DNA from 2 places in the Bradyrhizobium sp. 191 genome. Region 1 is predicted to be linked to the other one. Evidence: riboswitches for the same ligand, from Rfam matches in the RefSeq annotation. Region 1 holds a riboswitch; the other holds the start of a gene.
The links. A riboswitch is a leader RNA that binds a small molecule or an ion and turns the genes downstream of it on or off. The one in region 1 is predicted to bind glycine.

Region 1 (15,388 bases):
CTGATCGCGCAGGCCGTGCGCGGCCCGAAAACGACCGCGCGGTAAATCCATGACGTCCTGCAAGGCGCTTTCGCGCTGTACGAATTCGTCCGACTCGCGCGCCAGCTCGTGATCCAGCTCGACGGCGCCACGACCGTGATGCTGATCCACGATGCCGCCGCCGGACAGTTGGCGCTCGATCTGTTCGAGCGGGCCCGCAGCACCCGCTGACCTCCTTTGCCGTCGGCGCCGACGGCTCTCGCCAAATCTTGTCCGCCCCCGATCCGCCTGCCAGCCATCCCGAAACGAGGGTTGTGCGATGCAGCATCGAGGGTAGATAACGCCCCTGTATTTCAGGGGTAACCTTCTTGTCTGACGTCAATGCCGACGATTGGGTGTCCGCGGGACACCGCCCGATGGGTTTTCCAGAATTCGTCATCGTGATCGCGGCCATCATGGCGCTCAATCCGCTTGCGATGGACATGATGCTGCCGGCGCTGCCCAACATCGGTGCCGCCTTCGAGATTCCCGTCGCGAACCATCTTCAGCTGGTGCTGTCGATCTTCCTGATCGGTTTCGGCGTCGGCCAGTTCGTCATGGGCCCCCTGTCGGACCGCTTCGGCCGCCGGCCGGTGCTGCTCGGCGGCATGGCGGTCTATGCCGTGGCGAGCGTGCTGGCGGTCGCAGCGCCCTCGTTCGAGACGCTGCTGCTGGCGCGCGCGCTTCAGGGCCTCGGCACCGCGGCGACGCGCGTGATCGCGACCTCGATCGTGCGCGACTGCTATGTCGGCCGCCGCATGGCGAGCGTGATGTCGCTCGCCATGATGATCTTCATCGCAGTGCCCGTGGTCGCCCCTTCGTTCGGACAGACGGTGCTGCTGGTCACGGCGTGGCGCGGCATCTTCGTGGTGCTGATGCTCTACGGCCTGCTCGCGCTCGCATGGTGCGTGCTGCGGCTGCCTGAAACCCTTCCCGAGTCCGAGCGCCGGTCGCTGGCGCCCGCCGACGTGCTCTCCGCGTTCCGGCAGACCGTGACCCATCGCCAGACCATCGGCTATGCCACGGCCGCCGGCAGCGTGATGGGCGCACTATTCGCCTACGTCTTCTGCGCCCAGCAGATCTTCACCGGCATCTATCGCCTCGGCCATTACTTTCCGCTCGCTTTCGCGGCGGTCGCGGTCGGCGTCGCCATTGCCGGCTTCCTCAATGCAAGGCTGGTCGGACGGCTCGGCATGCGCGTGATCTCGCACGGCGCGCTGACGCTCTATACCGCCGTGGCCGGCGTGATGCTGCTGACGGAAAGCCTCGGCATGCTGCCACTGTCCCTTTTCATGCTGCTCTCCGCCCTGATGATGTTCTCGTTCGGCATGATGGTCGCCAACTTCACTGCGCTCGCGATGGAGCCGCAGGGACACATCGCCGGCACCGCCTCCTCGCTTTACGGCTCGATCACGACGCTGATCGGGATCGTGGTCGGCATGGCGATCGGGCAGAGCTTCGACGGCACGCTGCTGCCCTTCTCGGTCGGCTTCTTCCTGTCGACCCTCGCCGCGCTCGCGATCGTGCTGGTGGTGGAGAAAGGGCGGCTGTTCAAGCCGCATCATCGCCCCATCGCCTGAGGAACTTCCCGGACCTCTCGATGTTGTACCGCAGCAATCGAGAGGATCGGCGAGATGGAACAAGAGAGCAGAGCGGATCAGCCCGCGTCGAAGACCGAGCGGCCCGCTCCTCGGGAACTGTTCGAAGAGCGGCGGGACCGAAGCCTGCCATTCGCAAGTGAAGGTCTGGAGCAGGTGCGCGACAGCCACTGCTGATTCAGACCGAAATCATGTCATAGAAAACGGCGCCGCGGTTCCCCCCGGCGCCGTTCGCTTTTCGGACGGAGGCGCTGTTGCCTACTCCGACTTGCTGACGTTCCAGAACAGCGGCGTCGCCGGACCGTCGAGCAGGCCGGTCAGCGATTTGCGCCAGCCGCTCGGCAGGAGATACTGCCCCAGCGGGATGTAGATCACCTGATCGTACGCCTCCTGCTGGATCTCGGCCGCGATCTTCTTCTGCGCGTCGAGCGAGGGGGCGCGGACGAACGCGTCCTTGAGCTGCTCGATCTTGGGGTCTTCGGCCCAGCCGAACCAGCCCTTCTTGCCCTGGCCGCCGATCGAGAGATTGGCGATCGGGTTGGCGACGTCGGCCGCGACCCAGTTGGTGAAGAACATGTTCCAGCCGCCCTCCTTCGGCGGCTTCTGGCTGGCGCGCCGGCTCACCACCGTCTGCCAGTCAGTCGCCTGCAGGTCGACCTTGAATCCGGCCTCGCGCAGCAGCTGGGCCGCAACGATCGGCTGCGCCTTGAGCGTCGTGACGTCGCCGGGCGCCATGATCACGATCGGCGTGCCGTCGTAGCCGGACTCGGCAAGCGCCTTCTTGGCTGCAGCCATGCCGTTGCCCTTGATGAGGGTCTCGGCGCCGACGTCGGTCGCGAGCGGCGTATCGCACACGAAGAAGGCGCCGCAGATCTTCTGATATTTCGGGTTGCCGACGAGCGCATCGAGAACGTCCTTCTGGTTCATCGCCAGCAGGGCAGCTCGCCGCACCTTCACGTTGTCGAACGGCGGATGCAGGAAGTTCATGCGGCCGAGCGTCTGGAAACCGAACTTGTTGGAGACCTCGATCGTGAGCTCCTTGTTCGATTCCAGCACCGGTAGCATGTCATACGGCAGGTTCTCCATGAAATCGATGTCGCCCGACTGCAGCGCGTTCACTGCGGTCTGCGAGTCCGGCATGGTGATCCACTCGACGCGATCCACCTTCACCACCTTGCCGCCGGAGGTCCAGCTCGCCGGCTCCTTGCGCGGCACGTAGTCGGCGTTCTTGACGTAGACCGCCTTCACGCCGGGCTGGAATTCCGACGCCACGAACTTGAAGGGACCCGAGCCGATCTGCTCCGGGATCTGCTTGTCCGGCGGCGTCTCGGCGAGACGCTTCGGCATCATGAAGGCGACGCGCGAGGACGGCTTGCCGATGGAATCGAGCACGAGGCCGTAGGGCTCCTTCAGCTTCAGCGTGATGGTCTTGGCGTCGGTCGCCTCGATGCTCGCGGTGAAGTCCATGAGCTTCTGGCCCATGCCGTCGACCGCTGCCCAGCGCTTCAGCGAAGCGACGCAGTCTTCCGCCGTCACCGGCGCGCCGTCATGCCACTTCAGGCCGTCGCGCAGCGTGAAGGTGTAGGTGAGCTTGTCGTCGGAGATCTTCCAGTCCGCCATCTGGGGCTGGATCTTGAAGCTCGAATCCGGGGCCACCAGCGTGTCGTAAATCATGTAGCCATGGTCACGCGTGATATAGGCCGTGGTGAAGATCGGGTCGATGATGCGCAGATCCGAATGCATCACCGCCGTAATGGTCTTGCCGGCCGCAAGCACTGGCGAGGCCAGCGCGGTCGAAAGCGCGACGACCGACAGCGCAAGTTTGGAGGCGAACGCGCGACGCCCCCGGCGCATGAAGTGGAACATAGAAAGTTCTCCTGACGTGAAACTGTTCAAAGGCAGGTCATTGGTTGAGCATGCGGTTCATTCGTTGGGCGAACTAACCTCATGCAATGCCTTTATCTTTTTGAGACTTGCAGACAGTGCCGAGCGCGTCAATCCGGTTTCGTCGCAGCCCCTCACGGCGCGCGCACGGGCTCCACAAAGATCGGTTTGGCTCTACAACACCCTCCGCTTGTCCTGCCCCGCGCCGATGCAATGCGCGTTCCATCTTTCGAAGCTTGAGAGACATTGAGATGAATCCTGCCAATCTTCCCTTTGATTCCGAGGCGATGCTCGAGGGCCTGCGCGGCTGGGTCGAATGCGAGAGTCCGACCTGGGATGCAGGCGCCGTGGACCGCATGCTCGATATCGCGGCGCGGGATATGGCGATCATGGGTGCGACGATCGAGCGCATTGCCGGCCGCCAGGGCTTTGGCGGCGTCATCCGCGCGCGGTTTCCTCATCCCAAGCAGGGCGAGCCGGGCATCCTGATCGCCGGACATATGGATACCGTTCATCCGGTCGGCACCATCGAGAAGCTGAAATGGCGGCGCGAGGGCAACAAGTGCTATGGCCCCGGCATCTACGATATGAAGGGCGGCAATTACCTCTCGCTGGAAGCGATCCGGCAACTGGCGCGCGCCTCCTTCACCACACCGCTGCCGATCACCGTGCTGTTCACGCCGGATGAGGAAGTCGGCACGCCTTCGACGCGGGACATCATCGAGGCGGAAGCGGCGCGCAACAAATACGTGCTGGTGCCGGAGCCCGGCCGCGCCGACAACGGCGTCACCACCGGACGCTACGCCATCGCGCGCTTCAATCTCGAGGCGACGGGACGGCCGAGCCACGCCGGCGCCACGTTGTCGGCCGGACGCTCGGCGATCCGAGAGATGGCGCGGCAGATCCTTGCGATCGACGCGATGACGACGGAGGACTGTACCTTCTCGGTCGGCGTCGTCCACGGCGGACAATGGGTCAATTGCGTTGCAACGACCGCGACCGGCGAAGCGCTCTCCATGGCCAAGCGTCAGGCCGATCTCGACCGCGGTGTCGAGAGGATGCTGGCGCTGTCGGGCACCAGCAACGACGTCACGTTCAAGGTCACGCGCGGCGTGACGCGTCCGGTTTGGGAGCCGGATGCCGGCACCATGGCGCTCTATGAGAAGGCGCGCGGCATCGCCAAATCGCTCGGCGCGGAATTACCGCATGCCAGCTCCGGCGGCGGCTCCGACGGCAACTTCACCGGCGCGATGGGAATTCCCACGCTCGACGGCCTGGGCGTTCGCGGCGGCAACGGGCACACGCTGGAGGAGTTCATCGAAGTCGATAGCCTGGTCGAGCGCGGGCGGCTGATGGCGGGATTGCTGGCGACGCTGGAATAGTCCGCCCGTCATTCCGGGGCGATGCGTTAGCATCGAACCCGGAATCTCGAGATTCCGGGTTCGCGCTACGCGCGCCCCGGAATGACTGCGACGACTTCGCACTGCACAATACGTCGGCAGTCACGGTCGAAATTTAGCCTTGTCTAAAAATGAGGCGTATCGTACTGCTCGGCCGTCCACGCGATGATGCGGGAGAGATCGCGGCGAAGGCTTTCGGCTTTCGTTGCGGCGCCGACGGAGCAACCGCCCCGGAAACTCTCAGGCAAAAGGACCGTTTCGTCAGGACGATCTGGAGAGAGGCGGCGCGATTTCAGGCAATCGTAACGCCCACCGAAGGGGATAGTCCGTTGCGAGATCCGCAGCGGATCAAGCTCTCAGGTAACCGTGACAGATGGGGCGCCGCCAACGGCCTTTGGCCGGCGGTTAGCCGACTCTAAACACGGGAGCCCCGAACCTAGTCATGACCCATATCGCCATCATCGGCGCCGGCATCACCGGCGTCACGACCGCCTATGCCCTGCTCGAACGCGGCTACAGGGTGACGGTGCTCGACAAGCACCGCTACGCCGCGATGGAGACGTCCTTCGCCAACGGCGGGCAGCTCTCCGCATCGAACGCCGAAGTGTGGAACAGCACGGCGACGATCCTGAAGGGCTTGCGCTGGATGTTTCGGCGCGACGCGCCGCTGCTGATGAACCCGCGGCCGAACTGGCACAAATATTCCTGGATGAGCGAGTTCGTCGCCAACATCGGCAACTACCGCGCCAACACCATCGAGACCACGCGGCTCGCGATCGAAGCGCGCAGGTACCTGTTCGACATCGCGGCGCGCGAGGGGATCGACTTCGATCTCGAACGCCGCGGCATCCTCCACATCTATCGTGACAAGGCCGGCTTCGAATCCGGTCTGCGCGTCAACGCGCTGCTGCAGGAAGGCGGCCTCGACCGCCGCCCGGTGACGCCGGAGGAAATCCGCAGCATCGAGCCGACACTGCGCAAGGACTATTATGGCGGCTTCTACACGCCGTCGGATGCGACCGGAGATATCCACAAGTTCACCCGCGGCCTGGCGGAAGCCTGCAAGCGGCGTGGCGCGACCTTCATTCACGAAGCCAACATCGATTCAATTGCGCGGGCCGGCAGCGGCTTCGTCATCGGCTGGGCCGATCTGGCCGCGAGCGATGCCGTCGCGGCCGGGCGCGGCGCACTGAACGCCGACGGCGTCGTGGTCTGCGCTGGCGTTGCGAGCCGTCACTTCGCCGCCCTGCTCGACGAGCGCGTCAACGTCTATCCGGTGAAGGGCTACTCGATCACGGTGCAGCTCGACACCGTCGAAAGTCGCAACGCCACCCCAACGGTGAGCCTGCTCGACGAAGCCGCCAAGATCGTCACCAGCCGGCTCGGCGCCGATCGTTTTCGCGTCGCCGGCACCGCCGAATTCAACGACTTCAATCGCGATATCCGCGCCGACCGCGTGCAGCCGCTGATCGACTGGGTGCGCAACAACTTCCCCGCCGTCGAAACGTCGCGCGTCGTGCCGTGGGCCGGGCTGCGCCCGATGATGCCGAACATGATGCCGGTCGTGCGCGCAGGACGGATACCGGGCGTGTTCTTCAACACCGGCCACGGCCATCTCGGCTGGACCCTGTCGGCCGCGACGGCGCAGATGATCGCCCAGACCATCGACGGCTGGCGCGGCCTCAACGCGCCACCGACGGCACCTTCACTTGGGGTTGAGCGTGAACTGCGACGTGCATCCTGAGTGGTCGATATCGGAGACATGCCGGCCTCTTGCGACGGCGCAGCCCTTGGCACACAATTTGCCCTAAGAGGACTGCGTCTCCGGGCGGCCTTTCCAGCCCAAGTGATAGGCATGATAGACACGACAGAGTTCACGGGAGCCTCAGGGCTCCACACGTTCCGTAGCCGGAGATAAGTGCATGCTGGGTTATCTTATTCGCCGCGTTCTGGCCGCGGTGCCCGTGATGGGCGTCGTCGCGCTGTTCGTGTTCCTGCTTCTGCGGCTGACGCCGGGCGATCCCGCCGCGATTCTCGCGGGCGACAACGCGACACCGGAACGGCTCGAGCGCATCCGCGCCTCGCTCGGGCTGAACGAGCCCCTGATCGTGCAGTTCATCACCTGGGTGAACAAGCTGCTGCACGGCGACCTCGGGACCTCGCTGATCTCCAACCTGCCTGTCATGAAGATGATCGGCCAGCGCGTCGAGCCGTCGATCTCGATCGCGCTGTCGACCATCATCCTCGCCGTCATCGTCGCCGTGCCCCTGGGGGTGATTGCGGCCTGGAAGCACGGCACCTGGATCGACCGCTTCGTGATGGGCCTGTCCGTGCTCGGCTTCTCGGTGCCGGTGTTCGTGGTCGGGTATCTCCTGATCCAGGTCTTCGCGATCGAGCTGCGCTGGGTCCCGGTCCAGGGCTTCCGCAGCATCTTCAACGGCTTCGGGCCGTTCTTCGAGCGCATCATCCTGCCGACCTGCGCACTCTCCTTCATCTACATCGCCCTGATCGCGCGCATGACGCGCGCGGCGATGCTCGACGTGCTCGGCGAGGACTATGTCCGTACCGCGCGCGCCAAAGGCATCAACGAGGTCGCGGTGATGATGCGCCATGCACTGCGCAACGCCGCGGTCCCCGTGATCACCGTGATCGGCACCGGCTTCGCGCTCCTGATCTCCGGCGTCGTCGTCACCGAGAGCGTGTTCAACATTCCCGGCATCGGCCGCCTCACTGTTGATGCGGTGTTGGCGCGCGACTATCCGGTGATCCAGGCGATGATCCTGCTGACGTCGCTGATCTATGTCGTCGTCAATCTTCTCATCGACGTCGCCTACACCCTGCTCGATCCCCGGATCCGGTACTGAGGCAAGGATAAGAACAAATGTCAGTCGATACCCTTCCCCAGTCGTCCATCCCGATCACGTCGCCGCTGCGGCCGCGATTCGGATTCCTCACCTCGACGCCCATCATTGCGACCGCGACGGTCCTGCTCACGCTGGTCGTGGTGGTCTCGATCCTCGCGCCGCTGATCGCGCCGCATGATCCGATCCAGCTCGCGCCGTCGCAGCGGCTCAAGCCCTCCTCCGCACAGTTCCTGCTCGGCACCGACGCCTACGGCCGCGACCTGTTGTCGCGCGTGATCTATGGCGGCCGCATCTCGCTTCTGATCGGCATCGGCTCGGCGATTCTGTCGATCGCCATCGGGCTCGCGATCGGCCTCGTCTCCGGCTTCTTCAAGCTGGTCGATTCCGTGCTGATGCGCGTCATGGACGGCCTGATGGCGATGCCGAGCATCCTGCTCGCGATCGCCGTGGTGTCGCTGTCCGGCGCCAGCATCTGGACCGTGCTGATCGCGATCACGATCCCTGAGATTCCGCGCGTCGCGCGCCTGGTGCGCTCGGTCGTGCTGTCGGCGCGCGAGGAGCCTTACGTCGAGGCCGCGATCTCGGTCGGCTCCAGCCTGCCGAAGATCATGTGGCGCCACCTGATGCCGAACACGATCGCGCCGCTGATCGTCCAGGGCACCTATGTCTGCGCGAGCGCCATTCTGACCGAGGCCATCCTCTCCTTCCTCGGCGCCGGCATCTCGCCGGAGACACCGACCTGGGGCAACATCATGGCCGAGGGCCGCCAGTATTTCCAGATCAAGCCGTCGCTGATCTTCTGGCCGGGCCTCTTGCTCTCGATCGCCATCCTCAGCATCAACCTGATCGGCGACGCCGCCCGCGACGCACTCGATCCGCGCATGAAGCAGCGGGAGGGGAAGTGAAACAAGTAGCGTTGTCATTCCGGGGCGCGCCTCTTGGCGCGAGCCCGGAATCCATTTCACCACGTGTGCTGCGGCCCGATGGATTCCGGGCTCGCGACTTTGTCGCGCCCCGGAATGACGGAGAGAATTGACGTGACCAACACCATCCTCGACATCAACAACCTCGTCGTTTCCATCGGCAAGAAGCCGAAGGGCGTGAACATCATCGACGGCATCTCGATCCAGGTGCGCGAGCGCGAGACGCTGTGCCTCGTCGGCGAAAGCGGCTCGGGCAAGTCGGTGACGTCGCTCACCACGATGGGCCTCCTGCCGAAGGGCACGCTGGTTCCCACCGGCGGCAGCATCAAGCTGGTCGGCGAGGAGCTGCTCACCGCGACCGACCGCCGCCTGCGCCAGCTTCGCGCGACCAAGATGGCCATGATCTTCCAGGAGCCGATGACCGCGCTCAATCCGGTGGTGCCGGTCGGCCGCCAGATCGACGAAGTGCTGCGCGCGCATACCGATCTCGACGGAAAAGCGCGGAAGAAACGCATCCTCGACATGATGGAGCAGGTCCACCTGCCCCAGGTCGAGCGCATCTTCGCCTCCTATCCGCACCGCCTGTCCGGCGGCCAGCGCCAGCGCATCATGATCGCGATGGCGCTGGTGCTGGAGCCGAAGCTCCTCATCGCCGACGAGCCGACCACCGCGCTCGACGTCACCACGCAGAAGCAGATCCTGACGCTGATCCGCGAGCTGCAGCGCGATCACGGCACCGCCGTGCTGTTCATCACGCACGACATGGGGGTGGTCGCCGAGATCGCCGACCGCGTCGCGGTGATGCGGCAGGGCCGCCTGGTCGAGACCGGCCCGCTCGACACCGTGCTGCGCAATCCGACCATGGAATACACCCGCAACCTGCTCGCCTCGGTGCCGAGCCTGGTGCCGCGGCAGCCGCGCGAAGAAAGCCGCGAGCCGGTCGTGCTGGAGGCCAACGAGCTCAGCAAGGTCTACAAGGAGCGCGCCTTCTTCGGCAAAGGCCGCGAGGTCGTCGCCGCCGACAAGGTCACGCTGACGCTGCGCAAGGGTCGCACCCTCGGCATCGTCGGCGAAAGCGGTTCGGGCAAGTCGACGGTGGCACGCTGCATCGTCCGCCTGATCGATCCGACCTCCGGTGGCGTGCGCCTCGCCGGCCGCGAGATCGCCGACATCTCGCGCCGCCTGCTCCAGCCGCACCGGCAGAAGATCCAGATCGTGTTCCAGGATCCCTACCGCTCGCTGAACCCGCGCGTGACCGTTGGCGACAGCATTGCGGAAGGCCCGATCAACTACGGCGTCTCCCAGGCCGATGCGATGAAGCGGGCACGCGAGCTGCTCGAGCTCGTCGGCCTGCCGGCAGATGCCGTGTCGCGCTATCCGCACCAGTTCTCCGGCGGCCAGCGCCAGCGCATCGCAATCGCTCGCGCGCTCGCGCTCGATCCGGACGTGCTGGTTGCGGACGAGGCGGTTTCCGCGCTCGACGTCTCCGTGCAGGCACAGGTGCTGGAACTGCTCGACGAGATCCAGAATCGGCTCGGCATCGCCATCCTGTTCATCACCCACGATTTGCGCGTCGCTGCGCAAATCTGTGACGAGGTCGTGGTGATGCAGCATGGCCGCGTCGTCGAACAGGGTCCCGCCGCCGAAGTGCTGACGCATCCGAAGCAGGCCTACACCAAGGCGCTGCTGGATGCCGCACCCGGGCGAGGCTGGGATTTTGCGAACTTCCGGCCGGTGGCCGAGGGCGTGGGGGCCACCGTGTAGCAACACTCACGGTGTCGTCCCTGCGAACGCAGGGACCCATACTGCGGAATCTATCGTTCGCGTGCGGCGTTAATCCCGAACGACCAGCATTCGCCAAACTCTTTCCTGGGGTTATGGGTCCCTGCGTTCGCAGGGACGACATGGAGAGCTTGGATGCACCGCTACTCACGACACTCACCGCGGCCGCAGCATTCCCAAAACAGCTTGAGGCCATGCACGGCGCGAGTGCTTCCCGCCTTGCCCTCTCCTTCGCGCCAAGGCTAACGTCGCGCACTTTCCAACGCTGGACTTGAATTGATGACACGTATCGCCATCGGCGGCTTCCTGCACGAGACCAACACCTTCGCTCCGACCAAGGCGACATTCGCGGACTTTCAGCATGGCGGCGGCTGGCCGGCGATGACGCAAGGCGCCGACGTGCTGAAGGTGATGCGGCGCATCAATGTCGGCCTCGCCGGCTTCGTCGACAGCGCTGAAGCCAGCGGCTGGGAACTCGTTCCGACGATTGCCTGCGGGGCGAGCCCCTCCGCCCATGTCACCAAGGACGCCTTCGAGCGCATCGTGAAGGTGATGGTCGACGGCATCGCAGCCGCCGGGCCGATCGATGCGGTCTATCTCGACCTGCACGGCGCCATGGTGACGGAGCATCTCGACGACGGCGAAGGCGAGATCCTGGCGCGCGTGCGCCGCGTCATCGGCAAGGATGTTCCGCTCGTCACCAGCCTCGATCTCCATGCCAACGTCACGCCCGAGATGATCGAGCATGCCGACGCGCTGATCGCCTACCGCACCTATCCGCATGTCGACATGGCCGAGACCAGCCGCGCCTGCGCAAGGCATCTGGCGCTGCTGCTGCAGACGAAGCAGCGCTTCGCAAAGGCGTTCCGGCAATTGCCGTTCCTCATCCCGATCAGCTGGCAATGCACCAACGACCAGCCGACCAGAGGCATCTACGAAAAGCTCGCCGCGATGGAGAGCGATGAGGTTCCGACACTCTCTTTCGCGCCCGGCTTCCCGGCCGCGGATTTCCGCGATTGCGGGCCGAGCGTATTCGCCTACGGCAAGACGCAGGCGGACGCCGACCGCGCGGCCGATGCGATCGTCAGGCTGATCGAAAGCCACGAGGACGATTTCGACGGCAAGATCTGGTCGCCTGACGATGGCGTGCGCCATGCCATGGAGCTGTCTCGGAATGCGAGCAAGCCGATCATCATCGCGGACACCCAGGACAATCCCGGCGCCGGCGGCGATTCCGACACGACAGGCATGCTGCGCGCGCTGGTGCGCAACAAGGCAAGCGCCGCCACCGGCGCGATCTACGATCCGGAATCGGCCAGGGCCGCGCATGCGGCCGGCGTCGGCGCCACCGTGACGCTCTCGCTCGGCGGCAAGTCCGGCATTCCCGGCGACGAACCCTATCGCGAGACCTTCCTGGTCGAAAAGCTCTCCGACGGCCGCTTCATCGCGCCCGGCCCCTATTACGGCGGCCGCGAGATGGAGATGGGTCCCTCCGCCTGCCTGCGCATCGGCGACGTCCGCGTGGTCGTCTCCTCGCACAAGGCCCAGCTCGCCGACCAGGCGATGTACCGCTATGTCGGCATCGAGCCCACACGTGAGAAGATCCTGGTCAACAAGAGTTCGGTCCACTTCCGCGCCGATTTCGAGCCGATCGCTGAGAAGCTGATGATCTGCGCCGCCCCCGGCGCGATGCCGGCCGACACCGCCACCCTGCCCTGGACGCGGCTGCGGCCGGGCATCCGCATCAAGCCGAACGGCCCTGTTTTCGATCCTCCCTCACGCTAACTGGACAGGACACATGCCCACGATCGACCGCATCGACGGCTACGCCGACGAACTCACCGCTATCAGGCGCGACCTCCACGCCCATCCCGAGATCGGCTTCGAGGAAGTGCGCACCTCCGGCATCGTCGCCGACAAGCTGAAGAGCTGGGGCATCGAGGTGCATCGCGGCCTCGGCGGCACCGGCGTGATCGGCGTCATCAAGGGCAAGGGTTCGAGCGGCAAGCGCATCGGCCTGCGCGCCGACATGGATGCGCTGCCGATGGAGGAGAACACCAATCTGAAGTGGAGCTCGAAAATCCCGGGCCGCTTCCACGGCTGCGGCCATGACGGCCACACCACCATGCTGCTCGGCACCGCGCGCTATCTCGCCGAGACCCGGAATTTCGACGGCACCGTGCACCTGATCTTCCAGCCGGCCGAGGAAGGCCTCGGCGGCGCCCGCGCCATGATCAAGGACGGCTTGTTCGAGAAATTTCCCTGCGACGAGCTCTACGGCCTGCACAACGCGCCCGACCTCAACCACGGTGAGATCGCGATCCTGCCCGGTCCCGCGATGGCCAGTGCCGACTTCTTCGACCTCCGCATCACCGGCTACGGCGCGCATGGCGCGATGCCCGAACGCTCCAAGGACGCGGTGATCATCGCGACCACGCTGGCGCAGGCGATCCAGACCATCGTCAGCCGCAACGTCGAGCCGCTGCAGGCCGCCGTGATCTCGATAACCCAGATTCACGCCGGTTCTGCCTACAACGTCATTCCCGGCGACGCGCATCTTTGCGGCACCATCCGCACCTTCTCGAAAGAAGTCCGCACCCTGATCGCCGAGCGCATCCGCACGATCTGCGCCGGCATCGCGAGCGCCTATAGTTGCGTGATCGACGTCGACATCCGCGACACCTTCGACGTGCTGGTCAACCAGGTCGAGCAGTCCAAGGTGGTCGAGGAGGTCGCGCGCACCATCGTCGATCCCGCCAACGTGATCACCCGCACCCAGCCGAAGATGGGCAGCGAGGATTTTGCCGACATGCTGCAGACCGTCCCCGGCGCGTATTTCTGGGTCGGCCATGACGGCTCGGTGCCCGTGCACAATCCCGGCTTCGTGCTCGACGACAAGATCCTGCCGATCGGCGCCAGCATGTTCGCCCGCATCATCGAGACGCGCATGCCGGTGGGGGCCCATGCATAAGAAGAGCGTCGAAGAGGCGGTTACCTCGCTGCACGATCTGTCCGCGGTCGATTTGATCGCAGGCTATCGCGCCAAGCAGTTCTCGCCGAGCGAGGTGCTGGAAGACGTGCTCGCGCATGTCGCCGCGTGGGAACCGCATCTGAAGGCACTCTATGCGTTCGATCCCGACGCCGCGCGCGAGGCCGCCAAGGCCTCGACCGCGCGCTGGACTGGCGGCGAGCCGTCCGGCGCGCTCGACGGCGTGCCCGTCACGGTGAAGGACAACATCGCGACCAAGGGCGTGCCGGTGCCGCTGGGCGCGGCCAGTGTCAAGCTCGTGCCGGCCGAGAAGGACGCCCCGCCGGCTGCGCGGCTGCGCGAGGCCGGCGCGATCATCTTCGCCAAGACCACCATGCCCGATTACGGTATGCTGTCCTCCGGGCTTTCCAGCTTCCATGCGCTGGCGCGTAATCCCTGGGACCTCACCAAGAATCCCGGCGGCTCCAGCGCTGGCGCAGGCGCGGCCGCAGCGGCCGGCTATGGTCCCTTGCATCTCGGCACCGATATCGGCGGCTCGGTGCGGCTGCCAGCCGGCTGGTGCGGGCTCGTCGGCCTGAAACCGAGCTTCGGCCGCGTGCCGATCGATCCCACCTATGTCGGCCGCGTCGCCGGCCCGATGACACGCACGGTCGACGACTGCGCGCTGATGATGAGCGCGATCGCAAAACCCGACCGGCGCGACGGCATGAGCCTGCCGGCAGAACCCCTCAACTGGAAAGGGCTGGAGAAGTCGCCGCGAAAACTGCGCATCGGCCTGATGCTCGATCCCGGCTGCGGCCTGCCGCTGGAGAAACCGGTCCGCGAGGTCGCGGTGAAGGCGGCGAAGGCGTTCGAATCTGCAGGGGCCATCGTGACCGAGGTCGACGGCATCCTCACGCGCGAGATGCTCGACGGCCTCGACAATTTCTGGCGCGCGCGGATGTGGGACGATCTGTCCAAGCTGACGCCGGCCGAGCAGGCAAAGGTGCTGCCCTATATCTTCAAATGGGGTGAGTCCGGCGCGAAGCTGTCGGGCGTCGAGGTCATCCGCGGCTTCAACCAGACGATGGCGATCCGTGCGGCGGCAGCAAAGCTGTTCTGCGAGCTCGACTATGTGATCTCGCCGACCGCACCGAACGTGAATTACCCCGCGGAATGGGCTTCCCCCACCAACGATCCCATGAAGCCGTTCGAGCACATCGCCTATACCGTGCCGTGGAATATGTCGGAGAACCCCGCGATCTCCGTCAATGGCGGCTTCGACGCCAAGGGGTTTCCGATCGGCGTGCAGATCGTCGGCCGGCGCTTCGACGATATCGGCGTGCTCGGCATGGCCAAGGCGTTCGAGGGCCTGCGTGGCCCGCAGCGGCCCTGGCCCGAGCCGCCGGCGACGTAAATATCTCCCGTCATTCCGGGGCGTCGCGAAGCGACGAGCTATGGTGCGCAATTGCGCACCTGAGAATCCATAACCACCACAATGAGTATGGATTCCGGGCTCGCGCCAAGAGGGCGCGCCCCGGAATGACGTGCTACAGAGAGAACAAGAAACAAAGGAAGGAAACCACCATGGCGTATGAGACGATCAAATACGAGGTCGCCGAGCAGATCCTCACGATCACGCTGAACCGGCCCGACAAGCTCAATGCCTTCAATGCGCAGATGCAGGCGGAGCTGATCGACGCGTTCGACGCCGCCGACAAGGACGACAACGTCCGCGCCATCATCGTCACCGGCGCCGGCCGCGGTTTTTGCGCGGGCGCGGATCTTTCGTCCGGCGCCGACACGTTCGACCGCGATGCGCGGCGCGGGCCGGTGAAGCGCCTCGCCGACGGCAAGGTCGATTACAGCGATCCGCAGGTGCGCGACGGCGGCGGCCAGGTGACGTTGCGAATCTTCAAGTGCCTCAAGCCCGTGATCGCCGCGGTGAACG
Region 2 (15,388 bases), 140 kb from region 1:
GTTTTCGCGAGGAGCGGGCACTGAGGACGTTGAGTTGCCGACGTCATCGGTGCCCGTTTCGTTTGGCGTGAGGAAGGACGCGTCGAGATGAAGCGTGTGATCTTGACCAGCTCGTCCGGCGTCGGTCTTGCCCACGCCGATCGCGCCGACATGGTCGTCCCCTTCATCTATCGCTTCGCTTCCGGGCCACTTCCCACGGCTGACCACCTCAGTAGCTATCTCGCCTCCAGGTGGTGGTCTAACGGGATGCACTGGTCGGATTGCGTCGGCGTCCGTCAATCGCCCCTTCTCAGGCGCCAGGATCGGGCGGGTGCGTTGCTCTGGGTCTGCGAAACCTACGGGGTCGATCTCATCGAACTGTGGTTCGATCCCGAACCCAATAGTCAATTGCAGTTGATCTGGCTCCTCGATTACTTGCGTTCCGAACCATCCATCACGGAGAAGCTGAGATTGCGACGCGTCGATTTCGATCTGCGCGGAGCAGATCCCTCAGAGCTTCGTCACCCTGACGTGCGGCAGGTCGATATCGTGGAAAGCGATCTTGGGATCGCCAGCATGGCCTGGGAAGCTTACCGCGCGCCGACGCCCGAGCTTTGCGCCGGGCTGCTCGACAGGCCGCTCGGCAAGCTGTCTTTCCTGAAGCCGGCGATGGAAGACCTGCTCGCAGAACTGCCGTCGCCGGCGACGGGACTGGGCGCGACGGAGACGCGGCTTCTCGAGCGGATTGCAGGCGGACACAGTCGCACCGATGAGCTGTTTCGGCCGGGCGCGCTGGCAACACGCGTGTTCGATCCGTGGGAGTTGGGCGCGTTGCTCGAAGGGCTCGCATTTGGCCCGGCGCCGGCGATCGCGGGTCTGGACAGCAAGCTGGCGACACTCGGTCCGGACAACGCGAGAAGTCGTAATGCTGCCTTTCGCCGGAGCCGGCTGTCGCTGACGGAGTTTGGCGAGGCGGTCCTGGCGGGCCGGGAAGATTTTCGCGGTCCCAACCCGATCAAACGCTGGTGGGGCGGCACGCTTCTCACCAGTGAACGGCTTTGGCGCTGGGATGGCGAGCGCCAGTCGTTGATCGCGCCCTAAAGCGCGATGCGATTAGGATGAATCGTCATCGCGCTTTAGGTTGTTGTTTAAGCATGATCTTTTCGGAAAACCGCTGCGCACTTTTCCGGATCATGCTTTAGCGGCGCATTCAGTGTTGTAGGGTGGATTAGCCGAAGGCGTAATCCACCACTGTTTATCTCCGCGAAAGCTGAAGTGGTGGGTTACGCCGGCGGCCTGCGCTTCGCGCGACCGCCCGCTAACCCACCCTACAAATCCTACTCCGCGGCTTGCGCGTAATCGCTCACCGGCGGGCAGGAGCAGACGAGATTGCGGTCGCCGTAGACGTTGTCGACGCGGCCCACGGGGCACCAATACTTGTCGGTGCGCGAGACGCCGTCGGGGAAGCAGCCTTCGCTGCGGGTGTAGGCGCGATTCCAATCGTCATCGGCGATGTCGTGCACGGTGTGCGGGGCGTGACGCAAGGGCGAGGCTTCGATCTTGAAGCGGCCGGCCTCGACCTCGGCGATCTCCTTGCGGATCGCAATCATGGCGTCGCAAAAACGATCCAGCTCCGCCTTCGATTCCGACTCGGTCGGCTCGATCATCAGCGTGCCCGGCACCGGGAAGCTCATGGTGGGCGCGTGGAAGCCGTAGTCGATCAGCCGTTTGGCGATGTCGTCGACGGTGACGCCTGAGGTCGTCTTCAGCGGCCGCGGGTCGACGATACATTCATGCGCGACGCGGCCCTTCTCGTTCTTGTAGAGCACCGGGAAGTGCGCATCGAGCCGCGCTGCGATGTAGTTGGCGTTGAGGATCGCGATCTCGGTCGCGCGTTTCAGTCCTTCGCCGCCCATCATCAGGATGTAGATGTAGGAGATGGTCAGGATCGACGCCGAGCCGAACGGCGCGGCCGAGACCGGGCCGACCGGTGCTTCGTCGTCTGTTGCGGGATGTCCGGGCAGGAACGGCGCGAGATGCGCCTTGACGCCGATCGGGCCCATGCCGGGGCCGCCGCCGCCATGCGGGATGCAGAAGGTCTTGTGCAGGTTGAGATGGCTGACGTCGGCGCCGTAGTCGCCCGGCCGGGACAAGCCGACCTGCGCGTTCAGGTTGGCGCCGTCGAGATACACCTGGCCGCCATGGGCGTGGACGATGTCGCAGATCTCGCGGATATGCTCCTCGAACACGCCGTGCGTCGAGGGATAGGTGATCATGACCGCGGCGAGGTCGTTCGAATGCTTCTCCGCCTTGGCGCGGAGATCACCAACGTCGACGTCGCCGTTCTTCTCGCAGGCGACCACGACCACGTCCATGCCGGCCATCGCGGCCGAGGCCGGGTTGGTGCCATGGGCAGAGGAGGGGATCAGGCAGATCTTGCGGTGGCTCTCCCCGCGCGCGGCGTGATAGCCGCGGATCGCGAGCAGCCCGGCATACTCGCCCTGCGCGCCGGAATTCGGCTGCAGCGAGATCGCGTCATAGCCGGTGATGTCGCACAGCCATCTTTCCAGCCGCGCGAACAGCGCGTGATAGCCGCTCGCCTGCTCGCGCGGGACGAACGGATGCAGCGAGCCAAATTCCGGCCAGGTCAGCGGCATCATCTCGGTGGTCGCGTTCAGCTTCATGGTGCAGGAGCCGAGCGGGATCATGGCGCGGTCGAGCGCGAGATCGCGATCGCTGAGCTTGCGCATGTAGCGCAGCATCTCGGTCTCCGAGCGATGCGCGTGGAAGACCGGATGGGTGAGGAACGGGGTGGTGCGCTTCAGCGTCTCCGGCAGCGCCTCGCGCGTGCCGGCGTCGATCTCGGCATAAGCGAAGGTGCCGCCGAAGGCGCGCCAGACCGCTTCCACCGTCGCAGGCGTCGTGGTCTCGTCGAGCGCGATGCGCAGAGCCGCATCACCGATGCCGAGATTGATCTGTTCGGCCGCGGCGCGCGCGATGATCTCGGCGCGCCTGGCGCCGGCATCGACGCTGAGCGTGTCGAAGAAGTTTTCGGACTGCGGCTCAAAGCCGAGCTTGCGCAGGCCGCTCGCGAGCACGGCGGTGCGGCGGTGGACGTTGCGCGCGATCTGCGAGAGCCCCTCGGGGCCGTGATAGACCGCGTACATCGAGGCGATCACGGCGAGCAGCACCTGGGCGGTGCAGATGTTGGAGGTCGCCTTCTCGCGGCGGATGTGCTGCTCGCGCGTCTGCAGCGCGAGGCGGTAGGCCGGCATCCCGCGGGAGTCGACGGAGAGGCCGACGATGCGGCCGGGCAGCGAGCGCTTCAGCGCATCGCGCACCGCCATATAGGCCGCATGCGGCCCGCCATAGCCCATCGGCACGCCGAAGCGCTGCGCGGAGCCGATCGCGATGTCGGCCCCGAGCTCACCGGGCGAGGCCAGCAGCGTCAGCGCCAGCAGGTCGGCCGCGACGATTGCGAGCGCTCCCTTGGCCTTCAGCGCCGCGATCGCGGGCCTGAGGTCGCGCAAAGCGCCCGACGAGCCCGGATATTGCAGCAGCGCGCCGATCACGTCGGCCGTGTCGAGATCGGTGAGGGGATCGCCGACGATCAGGGTCCAGCCCAGCGGCTCGGCGCGGGTGCGCATCACCGCGAGCGTCTGCGGATGGACGTCCCTGTCGACGAAGAACGCTTTCGCCTTGACCTGCGAGTGCCGCTCGGCGAGCGCCATGGCTTCGGCGGCGGCAGTGGCCTCGTCGAGCAGCGAGGCGTTGGCGACGTCGAGCCCGGTGAGGTCGCAGATCAGGGTCTGGAAGTTGAACAGCGCCTCCAGGCGGCCCTGGCTGATCTCGGGCTGGTAGGGCGTATAGGCCGTGTACCAGGCCGGATTCTCCAGGATGTTGCGCTGGATCACCGCGGGCAGGATCGTGCCGGAATAGCCTTGGCCGATCAGCGAGGTGAAGACCTGGTTCTGGGCTGCGAGCTCGCCCATATGCGCGATCGCCTCGGTTTCGCTCAAGGGCTTGCCGAGATCGAGCGGAGTGGCCTGCCGGATCGAAGCCGGCAGCGTCTCCGCCATCAGCGCGTCGACGCTTTTCGCGCCGACGGCCTCTAACATTGCGGTGACGTCGCGCGCCGAGGGGCCGATGTGGCGGCGGACGAAACTTGCGGCGGTGTCGCCGTTGGTCTTGCGGTGCGCGGTCATCATGGGTCCTCGCTTTAGATTTGGCTGTCGGTGTCATGCCCCGCGAAGGCGGGGCATCCAGTACTCACCAGCAGCGCGGATTGAACCGAGAGGCCGCGGCGTACTGGATCACCCGCCTTCGCGGGTGATGACACTGAGTATGAGGCGGCTGTCCTCGTCATCTCACGCCGTGTGCGCCTTGTAGGCAGCCTCATCCATGAGGCTGCCGAGCTCGCTCTTGTCGGCCATCTTGATCTTGAAGAACCAGGCCGCGCCCTGCGCGTCCGAATTGACCAGCGCCGGCTCGGCGGCGAGCGCCTCGTTGGCCTCGAGCACTTCGCCCGTAACAGGCGCGTAGACGTCGGAGGCGGCTTTCACCGATTCCACGACCGCGGCGGCTTCAGCCTTCTTCAAGCTGCGGCCGACCTTGGGCAATTCGACGAATACGACGTCGCCGAGCTGCTGCTGGGCGTAGTCGGTGATGCCGACCGTGGCGGTATCGCCGTCGATCGCGAGCCATTCGTGGTCGGAGGTGTACAGCGTCGTGGTCATTGTCTTGTCCTCAGCGTTTGTAAGTGTTTTTCACGAAGGGCATGGCGGCGACTGCGAGCGGCAGTCGCTGGCCGCGCACCTCGGCGAAGAGTTTGGTGCCGAGCGCACTCAGATTCGTGGGCACATAGCCCATCGCGACCGGCGCATTCAGGCTCGGGCCGAAACCGCCTGAGGTGACCTTGCCGATCGGCTCGCCGCCGGCCGCGTCCGCAAACAGCGGCGCGCCCTCGCGCACCGGCGCGCGGCCTTCGGCGCGCAGGCCGACACGGCGGCGGGATGCGCCGCTATCGAAATGCGCAAGGATCTTGTCGGCGCCGGGAAAACCGCCGGCGCGCAACCCGCCGCTGCGCCGGCTCTTCTGCACCGACCATTCCAGCGCGGCCTCGACCGGCGTGGTCGCGGTGTCGATGTCGTGGCCGTAGAGACAGAGCCCGGCTTCGAGCCGCAGGCTGTCGCGGGCGCCGAGGCCGATCGGCAGCACGTCCGGGTTTTCGAGCAGCGTCCTGGTGAGGCGCTCGGCGTCGGCGGCGGGAACGGAGATTTCGAAGCCGTCCTCGCCGGTATAGCCGGAGCGCGAGACGAAGCATTTGACGCCGGCGACCTCATGCGGGCCGGCATCCATGAATGTCATCGACGGCGCCTCTGCACACAATTTCGCCAGCGCCGCTTCCGCCTTCGGGCCCTGCAGCGCGATCAGCGCGCGGTCGGCAAGAGAATCGATGACGCAGTCGTCCGCGAGGTGCGCGCGCAGATGCGCCTCGTCCGCGTCCTTGCAGGCGGCGTTGACGACCAGGAACAGGTGATCGCCGAAATTGGCGACCATGAGATCGTCGAGAATCCCGCCGTCCGCATTGGTGAACTGGGCGTAGCGCTGCCGTCCCGGCGCGATTGCCACGATGTCCTGCGGCACCAGCCGTTCCAGCGCGCGGGCGGCGTCCTCGACCTTGCCGGACTTCGGCCGGAGCGCGAGCTGCCCCATATGGGAGACATCGAACAGGCCGGCCGCGGCGCGCGTATGGAGGTGCTCCTTCAGCACGCCGGCAGGATACTGCACGGGCATGTCGTAGCCCGCGAACGGCACCATCTTGCCGCCGAGGGACACATGCAGGGCGTGGAGGGGCGTCTGTCGGAGCGATTTCTGGTCGTCGGGTACTGGCATCACAGGGGTCCTCGGCGGTTCCCCGGGGACGATTCCCCGGGCCAACCTGTCGAAGCCCCATCTGTCGCTGTGCCTGAGAGTATTATCCCGTCGGCGGGTGCCACCCGGGTTGTTAGGCCCGTCGGCGCCTCTTTCCAGATGCTGTCAAAGCCACGCGGTCCTTTTGCCTGAGAGTTTCCGGGGCGGTTGCTCCTTCGGCGCCGGCAGTGAAGCCGGTCTCTCCCGACGTGGCCGTACGATATAGATGGTTACAGACCACAGGCCGGCCAAGCCTGTCAACGCGGCGGTTTCGCCTTTTCAACCGGGATTGCGCGCCTGCGGCAACCCTCTGATCTCCTTGCACAGTTTCTGGACACTGAAGCAGGCCTTGTCTAAAAGCGCTCTGGCCCGCAGATATCAGCCCTAACCTCTGGTTTGGATGGCAGGAAGCGGGTCCAAGCACACCCGATTGGATGAACATGAGCGGCGTCAACGAGATCAGGTCGACCTTTCTGAACTTCTTTGCCGAGAACGGCCACGAGATCGTGCCGTCCTCGCCATTGGTGCCGCGCAACGACCCCACGTTGATGTTCACCAATGCCGGCATGGTGCAGTTCAAGAACGTCTTCACCGGCGTGGAGAAGCGGCCCTATCAGCGCGCCACCACCTCGCAAAAATGCGTGCGCGCCGGCGGCAAGCACAACGACCTCGACAATGTCGGCTACACCGCGCGCCATCTCACCTTCTTCGAGATGCTCGGCAATTTCTCGTTCGGCGACTATTTCAAGGAGCGCGCGATCGAGCTCGCCTGGAAGCTGATCACCACCGAGTTCGGGCTGAAGAAGGACAAGCTGCTCGTCACGGTCTACCACACCGACGACGAGGCGGCGGGGCTGTGGAAGAAGATCGCCGGCTTCTCCGAAGACCGCATCATCCGCATCCCGACCTCGGACAATTTCTGGGCGATGGGCGACACCGGCCCGTGCGGCCCGTGCTCGGAGATCTTCATCGACCGCGGCGAGCACATCTGGGGCGGGCCTCCGGGCTCGCCGGAGGAGGACGGCGACCGCTTCCTCGAATTCTGGAATCTCGTGTTCATGCAGTTCGAGCAGGTGACGAAGGAGGAGCGCCAGCCGCTGCCGCGTCCCTCGATCGACACCGGCATGGGCCTGGAGCGCATGGCCTGCATCCTCCAGGGCGTCGAGAGCGTGTTCGAGACCGACCTGTTCAAGAACCTGATCGATGCGACGGCGTCCGCGCTCGGCACCGGGCCGAACGAGCAGACCGTGGCCTCGTTCCGCGTCATCGCCGATCACCTACGCTCCTCGGCCTTCCTCGTCTCCGACGGCGTGCTGCCTTCGAACGAGGGCCGCGGCTACGTGCTGCGCCGGATCATGCGCCGCGCGATGCGCCATGCGCAGCTGCTGGGTGCGAAAGAGCCGCTGATGCATCGGCTGGTCTGGGCGCTGGTGCGCGAGATGGGCCAGGCCTATCCCGACCTGATGCGCGCGGAGAATCTGATCGAGGAAACGCTGCGGCTGGAAGAAACCCGCTTCCGCAAGACTCTTTCGCGCGGCTTGGCCATTCTGGATGAGAAGAGCGCGGGCCTGAAGAAGGGCGACATGTTCGACGGCGACGTCGCCTTCACGCTCTACGACACCTACGGCTTCCCGCTGGACCTGACGCAGGACGCGCTGAAGTCGCGCGGCATCGGCGTCGACCAGGCGGCGTTCACGGATGCGATGGAGCGCCAGAAGGTGAAGGCGCGCGAGTCCTGGAAGGGCTCGGGCGAGGCGGCTTCCGAGGCGGTCTGGTTCCCGCTGCGCGAGAAGCTGGGTGCGACCGAGTTCCTGGGCTACGAGACCGAGAGCGCCGAAGGCGTGGTGTCCGCGCTGGTCAAGGACGGCCACGAAGTCGCCAGCCTCAAGGCCGGCGAGACGGGCGCGATCGTGCTCAACCAGACGCCGTTCTATGCGGAGTCCGGCGGCCAGGTCGGCGACACCGGCGTGCTGACGGGTGAGGGCGGCGTCAAGTTCCGCGTCACCGACACGCAGAAGAAGCTCGGCGATTTCTTCGTTCACATCGGCACGGTCGAGAGCGGCGAAATCAGGCTCGGCAGCGCGCTGCAGCTCGAGGTCGATCATTCGCGGCGCTCCTCGATCCGCGCGCATCACTCGGCGACCCACCTCATTCACGAGGCGCTGCGCCAGGTGCTCGGCGATCACATCGCCCAGCGCGGCTCGATGGTCGCGCCCGACCGCTTGCGTTTCGACTTCGTGCATCCGAAGCCGATCACGCCGGAGGAGCTCGCCCGCGTCGAGGACATCGCCAACGACGTTGTGCTGGAGAACGACGAGGTCACGACCCGCATCATGGGCGTGGACGAGGCCCGCGAGGCCGGTGCACGTGCGCTGTTTGGCGAGAAATACGGCGACGAGGTCCGCGTCGTCTCGATGGGCAGGACTGCGCGCGAGCGCGGCGCCAACGCGCTCGGCTGGTCGGTCGAGCTCTGCGGCGGCACCCACGTGAAGCGCACCGGCGATATCGGCCTGATCACGCTGACGGGCGAAAGCGCGGTCGCCTCGGGCGTGCGCCGCATCGAGGCGCTGACCGGGAATTACGCGCGCAGGCACGCCAACGAGACCATGGCGCTGGCGAAGACCGCGGCGAACGAGCTGCGCACCTCTCTCGACGACGTGCCGGCGCGCATCGCCGCGCTGATGGAGGATCGCAAGAAGCTCGAGCGCGAGTTGTCCGACGCCCGCAAGAAGCTCGCAATGGGCGGCGGCGCATCTGCCGGCAACGGCGCAGCCTCGGGCGTGCGCGAGGTCGGCGACGTCAAGCTGATGGCGCGTGCCGTGGAAGGCATCGAGATGAAGGATCTCAAGAGCCTCGCCGACGACGGCAAGAAGCAGATCGGCTCGGGCGTTGTCGCCATCGTCGGCGTCACCGAGGACGGCAAGGCCGGTGTGGTGGTCGGCGTGACGCAGGACCTGACCGCGCGCTTCAACGCCGTGAACCTCGTGCGCATCGCCTCCGAGGCGCTCGGCGGCAAGGGCGGCGGCGGCCGGCCCGACATGGCCCAGGCCGGCGGCCCCGATGGCGCCAAGGCGGCCGCCGCGCTCACCGCGATCGAAAAAGCGATGGCGGGCGCTTAAGTCGCCATGGCCCCCGTTCCGCGCGGACGTGGGCTTCGCGATCCCGAATTTCGGGATCGCCTCTACGATCTGCTGGAGCACGATCCCTTGGCCTATTCGGTCGGGTCGCGCTTCATCCAGCTGATCATCGGGATCATCGTGCTCAATGTGGCCGCGATGATCCTCGCCTCGGTGCCGGAGCTCGATGCGCAGTTCGGCACGCTGTTCGCAGCCATCACCGTCCTGTCCGTGATCGTGTTCGCGCTGGAATATGCGGCGCGGCTGTGGACGGTGGCGGGGCACACCCAGCGCAAGGGCTCCGCGCTGGCCGACCGGCTCGGCTACGCCTTCTCCGCGCTCGGCATCATCGATCTCATGGCGTTCCTGCCCGCCGCAATCGTGCTCGCCACCGGCGGGCATGCGACGCTGGCCGCGCTCGGCGTGCTGCCGTTCTTCAAGCTGATCCGCTATTCGCCGGCGATGCGCTCGCTGCTTGCGGCCGTGCATGCCGAGCGGCGCGCGCTGATCGGCTGCATCGTCATCCTGATCGGCGCGGTGCTGACCTTCGCCTCGCTGCTCTACGCCATCGAGCGCGACGTGCAGCCCGACAAGCTCGGCACCATTCCGCAGGCGATGTGGTGGGCGATCGTCACGCTCGGCACCGTCGGCTATGGCGACGTCGTGCCGGTGACGCCGCTCGGCAAGTTCGTCTCCACCTTCGCCATCATCGCCGGCTTCGCCATGATCGCGCTGCCGGTCGCGATCATCTCGACCGCATTCGCGGAAGAGGTGAAGCGGCGCGATTTCGTCGTCACCTGGGGCATGCTGGCGCGGGTGCCGCTGTTCTCGCATCTGTCGGCCGCGGAGATCGCCGACATCATGCGCCTATTGCGCGCGCGCACCATCGAGCAGGGCGAGATCCTGGTGCGGCGGGGCGATGTCGCCTCGTCGATGTATTTCATCACCGCCGGCGAGGTCGAGATCGCGCTGCCGAGCCAGCATGTGCGCCTTAGCGACGGCACCTTCTTCGGCGAGATCGCGCTGCTTCACAAAACAAAGCGCAGCGGCACGGTGACGGCGACCCGCAAGACCCGGCTGCTCGTGCTCGACGCCCAGGATTTTCACGCGCTGATCGCGCGCATGCCGACGCTCGCCGACCACGTCCATACCACCGCCAAGGCACGGCTCGCCGACACCGGCGATCTCGCGCTGGCGGAGCTGGCGCAGGCGGGGGAGGAAGGCGGAGCGGGCTGAGGCCAACGCTCGTACCTTGGAAGATATGGGGAGCGGCCAACGCCGCCTCCGCTGTCGTCGTCCGGCTTGACCGGACGACCCAGTAGTGTGCCGAGTATGAACGACAGCTTGGAGGTGGAAGTCCTCTACCCAGCCTGATGACGGCGAAGGGTTAGCGAAGCGCAAGGGCGTCATCGCGAGGTGGGGTCTGAAGACAGCGTGGAGCAAAGCCGCGGCTCGATGGACAATTACCGGATAACGAGGCCTACCCGGCCGGACGAGCGAGCTACTGATCGCGAAGTCCATAGTCATCAAGGGTCGGGGTGGTAAATCCGGCGGGCGTGCGGCGAAGGCGGTCGGTCTTACCTCGGGAGGTCTGTGCGGTGTCCCGGCAACGGGACTGAGGTCGTCGCAAGGCGATCTGACCGCCGTGCAGAAGTCAGCAGAGGGCATAGTGGGCGGCAGCGCGCCGCTGAAGGCCCGAACGGTGGAAGTGGTCAGTAGAGCGGTCATCTCGCGCGAGCCATGCGACAGAAAACTCAGGTCGAGCTGAACTTGGGCACCGGAACAAGGGGTGAAGCCCCGAATACCGCCGCCCAAGAGGTCGAAGCAAGTGCGGCGGGGGCCAGTCTCGAACGCCCGGCGGTCGCAGGGCCGTCGATGGAAGCAGTAGTCGAGCGTGAGAACCTGAAGAAAGCGTTGGCGCAAGTGAAGCGCAACAAGGGTACGGCGGGCGTCGACGGAATGACCGTCGACGAACTGCCGGCCTACCTGAAGGAGCACTGGCTCACGATCCGCGCCCAGTTGCTTGATGGCACCTACAAGCCACAGCCGGTGCGGCGGGTGGAGATACCGAAGGCATCGGGCGGCCTGCGGCCGCTCGGCATCCCGACGGTACTCGACCGCTTTATCCAGCAAGCGGTGATGCAGGTGTTGCAGGCAGATTGGGACGGAACGTTCTCCGAGGCGAGCTTCGGCTTCCGGCCGACCCGCTCGGCGCATCAGGCGGTGGAACGGGCGCAGACCTACATTGCGTCCGGGCACGCCGTTGTCGTGGACATCGATCTGGAAAAGTTCTTCGACCGGGTCAACCACGACATCCTGATGGGGCTTGTGGCCAAGAGAGTTGCTGACAAGCGCCTCCTGAAGTTGATCCGCGGCTTTCTGACCGCGGGTGTGATGGAGGGAGGACTGGTCAGCCCGACTGAGGAGGGGACGCCGCAGGGTGGCCCGCTCTCGCCGCTGTTGTCGAACCTGATGCTGGATGTGTTGGACAAGGAATTGGAGAAGCGCGGACATCGCTTCGTGCGTTACGCCGATGACTGCAACGTCTATGTGCGTAGTCAGAAAGCGGGTGAGCGGGTGATGGCCGGCATCGAGAAGTTCCTTGCAAAGCGTCTCAAGCTGAAGGTCAACAAGGCCAAGAGCGCGGTCGCCAAACCGAGTGTCCGCAAGTTCCTGGGCTTTAGCTTTACATGGGAGCAGCCGCCACGACGGCGTATCGCGCCGCAGGCCGTCGCCCGCTTCAAGGCGAAGGTTCGGGAGCTGACGCGACGCACGGGCGGCCGAAGCCTCGCGCAGAGCGTCAAGGAGCTGTCCGTCTATCTCAAAGGATGGCGCGGCTACTTCGGCTTCTGCCAAACTCCGTCGGTGTTGCGCGCGCTTGATGAATGGATCAGGCGGCGGTTGCGCGCCGTCGTCTGGAAGCAATGGAAGCGCGGACCCGCTCGCTTTGCCGAGTTGCGACGCCGCGGCGTCGGCCGGGTTCTGGCGGCAAAGACCGCCAGCAGCCCACGTGGCCCTTGGCGGCTCGCGAACAGCCCCGCGCTCAACATGGCCTTGCCAATCGCCCTCTTCGGTTCACTCGGTCTGGTGTCCATCGCAGCTCAGCGCACCGCATAATCCGCCGAACCGCCGTATACGGACCCGTACGTACGGTGGTGTGGGAGGGGAGGAGTCGCGAGACTCCCCCCTATCCCGATTTCCAGAGGCGGCGGTGAGTCAGCCGATGGGCTGCGGCGTACTGGATGCCCCGGTCGAGCCGGGGCATGACAGCTGAGCTTACGCCAGCTCTTTCGTCAGGTTCTCCGCGACTTTGTCGAGGAAGCCCGTGGTCGAGAGCCAGCGCTGGTCGGCGCCGACCAGGAGCGCGAGGTCCTTGGTCATGTAGCCGGCCTCGACGGTGTCGACGCAGACCTTCTCCAGCGTGCTCGCGAACTTCGCCAGCTCGGCATTGTTGTCGAGCTTGGCGCGGTGGGCGAGGCCACGGGTCCAGGCGAAGATCGAGGCGATCGAGTTGGTCGAGGTCTCCTTGCCCTTCTGGTGCTCGCGGTAGTGCCGCGTCACCGTGCCGTGGGCGGCTTCGGCTTCCACCGTCTTGCCGTCGGGGGTGAGCAGCACCGAGGTCATCAGGCCGAGCGAGCCGTAGCCCTGCGCGACCGTGTCGGACTGCACGTCGCCGTCGTAGTTCTTGCAGGCCCAGACATAGCCGCCGGACCATTTCAGCGCCGAGGCCACCATGTCGTCGATCAGGCGGTGCTCGTAGGTCAGGCCCTTGGCGTCGAAGTCCTTCTTGAACTCCTTGTCAAAGATCTCCTGGAAGATGTCCTTGAAGCGGCCGTCATAGACCTTGAGGATCGTGTTCTTGGTCGACAGGTACACCGGGTAGTTGCGGAGCAGGCCGTAGTTGAAGGAGGCGCGGGCGAAGTCGATGATGGAGTCGTCGAGATTGTACATCTCCATGGCAACGCCGGCGCCGGGCGCCTTGAACACTTCCTTCTCGATCACGGTGCCGTCCTCGCCGACGAACTTCAGCGAGAGGGTACCCTTGCCCGGGAACTTGATGTCGGTGGCGCGGTACTGGTCACCATAGGCGTGGCGGCCGATGATGATCGGCTTGGTCCAACCGGGAACCAGGCGCGGCACGTTCTTGCAGATGATCGGCTCGCGGAAGATCACGCCGCCGAGGATGTTGCGGATGGTGCCGTTCGGCGACTTCCACATCTGCTTGAGGTTGAACTCCTTCACCCGGGCCTCGTCCGGGGTGATTGTGGCGCACTTCACGCCGACGCCGACCTTCTTGATCGCCTCGGCGGCGTCGATGGTGACCTGATCGTTGGTGTGGTCGCGGTATTCCATCCCCAGGTCGAAATAGAGCAGCTCGACATCCAGGAACGGGTTGATCAGCTTGTCCTTGATGTACTGCCAGATGATCCGGGTCATCTCGTCGCCATCGAGTTCGACGACGGGATTGGATACCTTGATTTTTGCCATGATCGGGGAAGCCTCTTGGGAACGGCGCTTTTGGCGCGCCACGGGAATATCCGCCGCCTCTTAGCATCGCCGCGCGGCGGGCGAAAGCCAAGGGATTATGCACTTTTAGCTCATCAAGCTTCCGCAGATGGGGAGCGGCCGGCCGGGCCGCAGTCGGGCCCGGGCTCGCGTTCCCAGCGAGATTCAAAAGTCGAATCCAACCCGTTATTTCCCTTGAGAATTTCGTCAGGACAGGCAAACGACAGGCGGGCAGGGCCGGCCGGAAGGCGCGGCTTGAATCAATTCCTGAGAGCGCCTGGCCAAGGCCTTGAGAGACAGTGTGAAAGCGAAGCGAGATGTCGGGGACTGACAAGAGCAAGGCGGGTCTATCCCTCGACGGTCCCATCGTCATCCTGGTCGAGCCGCAGCTCGGCGAGAACATCGGCATGGCCGCGCGCGCCATGGGCAACTTTGCTCTCGGCCGGCTTCGCATCGTCAACCCCAGGGACGGCTGGCCCAACATCGCCGCCCAGCGCGCCGCGGCCGGCGCCGACCATATTCTGGAGAAGGTCGAATTGTTCGACACGGTGGAGCAGGCGGTCGCCGACCTCGACCTCCTGTTCGCCACCACGGCACGCCCCCACGACCAGGCCAAGCCGGTGGTCGGGCCGGAAGCCGCAGCCAGCGAGATCGCCGGGCACGTCGCGACCGGCGGCAGGTGCGGCATCCTGTTCGGCCGGGAGCGCTGGGGCCTGACCAACGAGGAGGTCGGCCTCTCCAACCGCATCATCACCTTCCCGGTCAATCCGGGCTTTGCCTCGCTCAATCTCGCCCAGGCCGTGCTGTTGATCGGCTACGAATGGTTCAAGCGGGCCACATCCGGCGAGCTGCCCCACGCCATGCCGGAACGGTCCGAGCGCGCCTCGCAGCACCAGATGCAGGCCTTCTTCGACAATCTCGTGCGCGAACTCGACAAGGTCGAATTCCTGCGCCCGGCCGAGAAGCGCGACACCATGCTGGTGAACCTGCGTAACATCTTCACCCGCATGGAGCCGACCAAGCAGGACATGCACACCCTGCACGGGGTGGTGATGGCGATCGCGGAGGGACGCAAGGGCCCGGCCAAGGGCGGCGTGCTCGACGGCGAGCAGGCCACGCGCCTGCGCGCGCTCTTGGCCGAGCACGGGCAGGGCGGCGGCGTGCCCGACAGTGGCTCGACCGTGCGCGGCCTTGCTCGCCTGCTCCGCCGCAACCCGACCGACGCCGAGCGCCTGCTGTGGCAGGCGCTGACCCGCGACCGCCGCTTCGCCGGCCAGTTCAAGCGCCAGACCCCGGTCGGGCGCCACATCCCGGACTTCGTCTCGTTCCCGCACCGGATCGCGGTCGAGCTGGTCAACCCGGGCGAGAGCGAGGCGATTGCGGCCGACCGCGCGGGACGGCGGACCTGGCTGGAGGCGCGGGACTATCGGGTGCTCGACGTCCGCGCAGCCGATGTGGAGCGCGATATCGAGGCGGAGCTGGTGCGGCTTGCGGCGATGATGGCCGACGGATCGAGCGCTCCGTAGCAGCAGGCTCCAGGCGCTCCGCTACGTCCCACGAATATGCGTCAACTCCGCTGACACTCGTGAGCGGCGGCTTGGCCTGCGCGCGGTCTGAGCGCTTCGTGCGATCCGCCAATCATGCTAGGCTGGCTCTCGCCGTGGACGTGTTCAGCCGGTCGTGGACAGCAGGGGGATTCTTTCAGTGAAATCCCAATTGGAGTCGCGGGCGCTCGACGAGTTCGCCACAAGGAGAGCGGGCGTGCTGATCTTGATCGGCCGCATTCTACTTGCGTGGGTATTCGTCGGAAGCGCGTACGGAGCGCTATCCAATTTCGGCGGCTCGGTGGGCTATTTCAGATCGTTGAACCTTCC

Region 2: another riboswitch for glycine. It lies ahead of gcvT (glycine cleavage system aminomethyltransferase GcvT); the one in region 1 lies ahead of IVB23_RS35690 (D-amino acid dehydrogenase).

Annotation. Positions count from the first base shown of each region.
Region 1 is NZ_CP064692.1:7,599,308-7,614,695, reverse strand. Features, by position in the region: gene IVB23_RS35705 (multidrug effflux MFS transporter) at 348-1,598, shown strand; gene IVB23_RS35700 (ABC transporter substrate-binding protein) at 1,875-3,482, opposite strand; gene IVB23_RS35695 (M20/M25/M40 family metallo-hydrolase) at 3,752-4,882, shown strand; glycine riboswitch at 5,062-5,166, shown strand; glycine riboswitch at 5,170-5,275, shown strand; gene IVB23_RS35690 (D-amino acid dehydrogenase) at 5,343-6,644, shown strand; gene IVB23_RS35685 (ABC transporter permease) at 6,823-7,764, shown strand; gene IVB23_RS35680 (ABC transporter permease) at 7,782-8,669, shown strand; gene IVB23_RS35675 (ABC transporter ATP-binding protein) at 8,802-10,451, shown strand; gene IVB23_RS35670 (M81 family metallopeptidase) at 10,749-12,254, shown strand; gene IVB23_RS35665 (M20 aminoacylase family protein) at 12,268-13,440, shown strand; gene IVB23_RS35660 (amidase) at 13,433-14,854, shown strand; gene IVB23_RS35655 (crotonase/enoyl-CoA hydratase family protein) at 15,025-15,388, shown strand, end outside.
Region 2 is NZ_CP064692.1:7,459,553-7,474,940, forward strand. Features, by position in the region: gene IVB23_RS34960 (hypothetical protein) at 88-1,080, shown strand; gene gcvP (aminomethyl-transferring glycine dehydrogenase) at 1,317-4,184, opposite strand; gene gcvH (glycine cleavage system protein GcvH) at 4,347-4,715, opposite strand; gene gcvT (glycine cleavage system aminomethyltransferase GcvT) at 4,726-5,874, opposite strand; glycine riboswitch at 6,021-6,109, opposite strand; gene alaS (alanine--tRNA ligase) at 6,333-9,011, shown strand; gene IVB23_RS34985 (cyclic nucleotide-gated ion channel) at 9,018-10,244, shown strand; gene ltrA (group II intron reverse transcriptase/maturase) at 10,749-12,125, shown strand; gene IVB23_RS34995 (NADP-dependent isocitrate dehydrogenase) at 12,285-13,496, opposite strand; gene IVB23_RS35000 (TrmJ/YjtD family RNA methyltransferase) at 13,832-15,040, shown strand; gene IVB23_RS35005 (DoxX family protein) at 15,219-15,388, shown strand, end outside.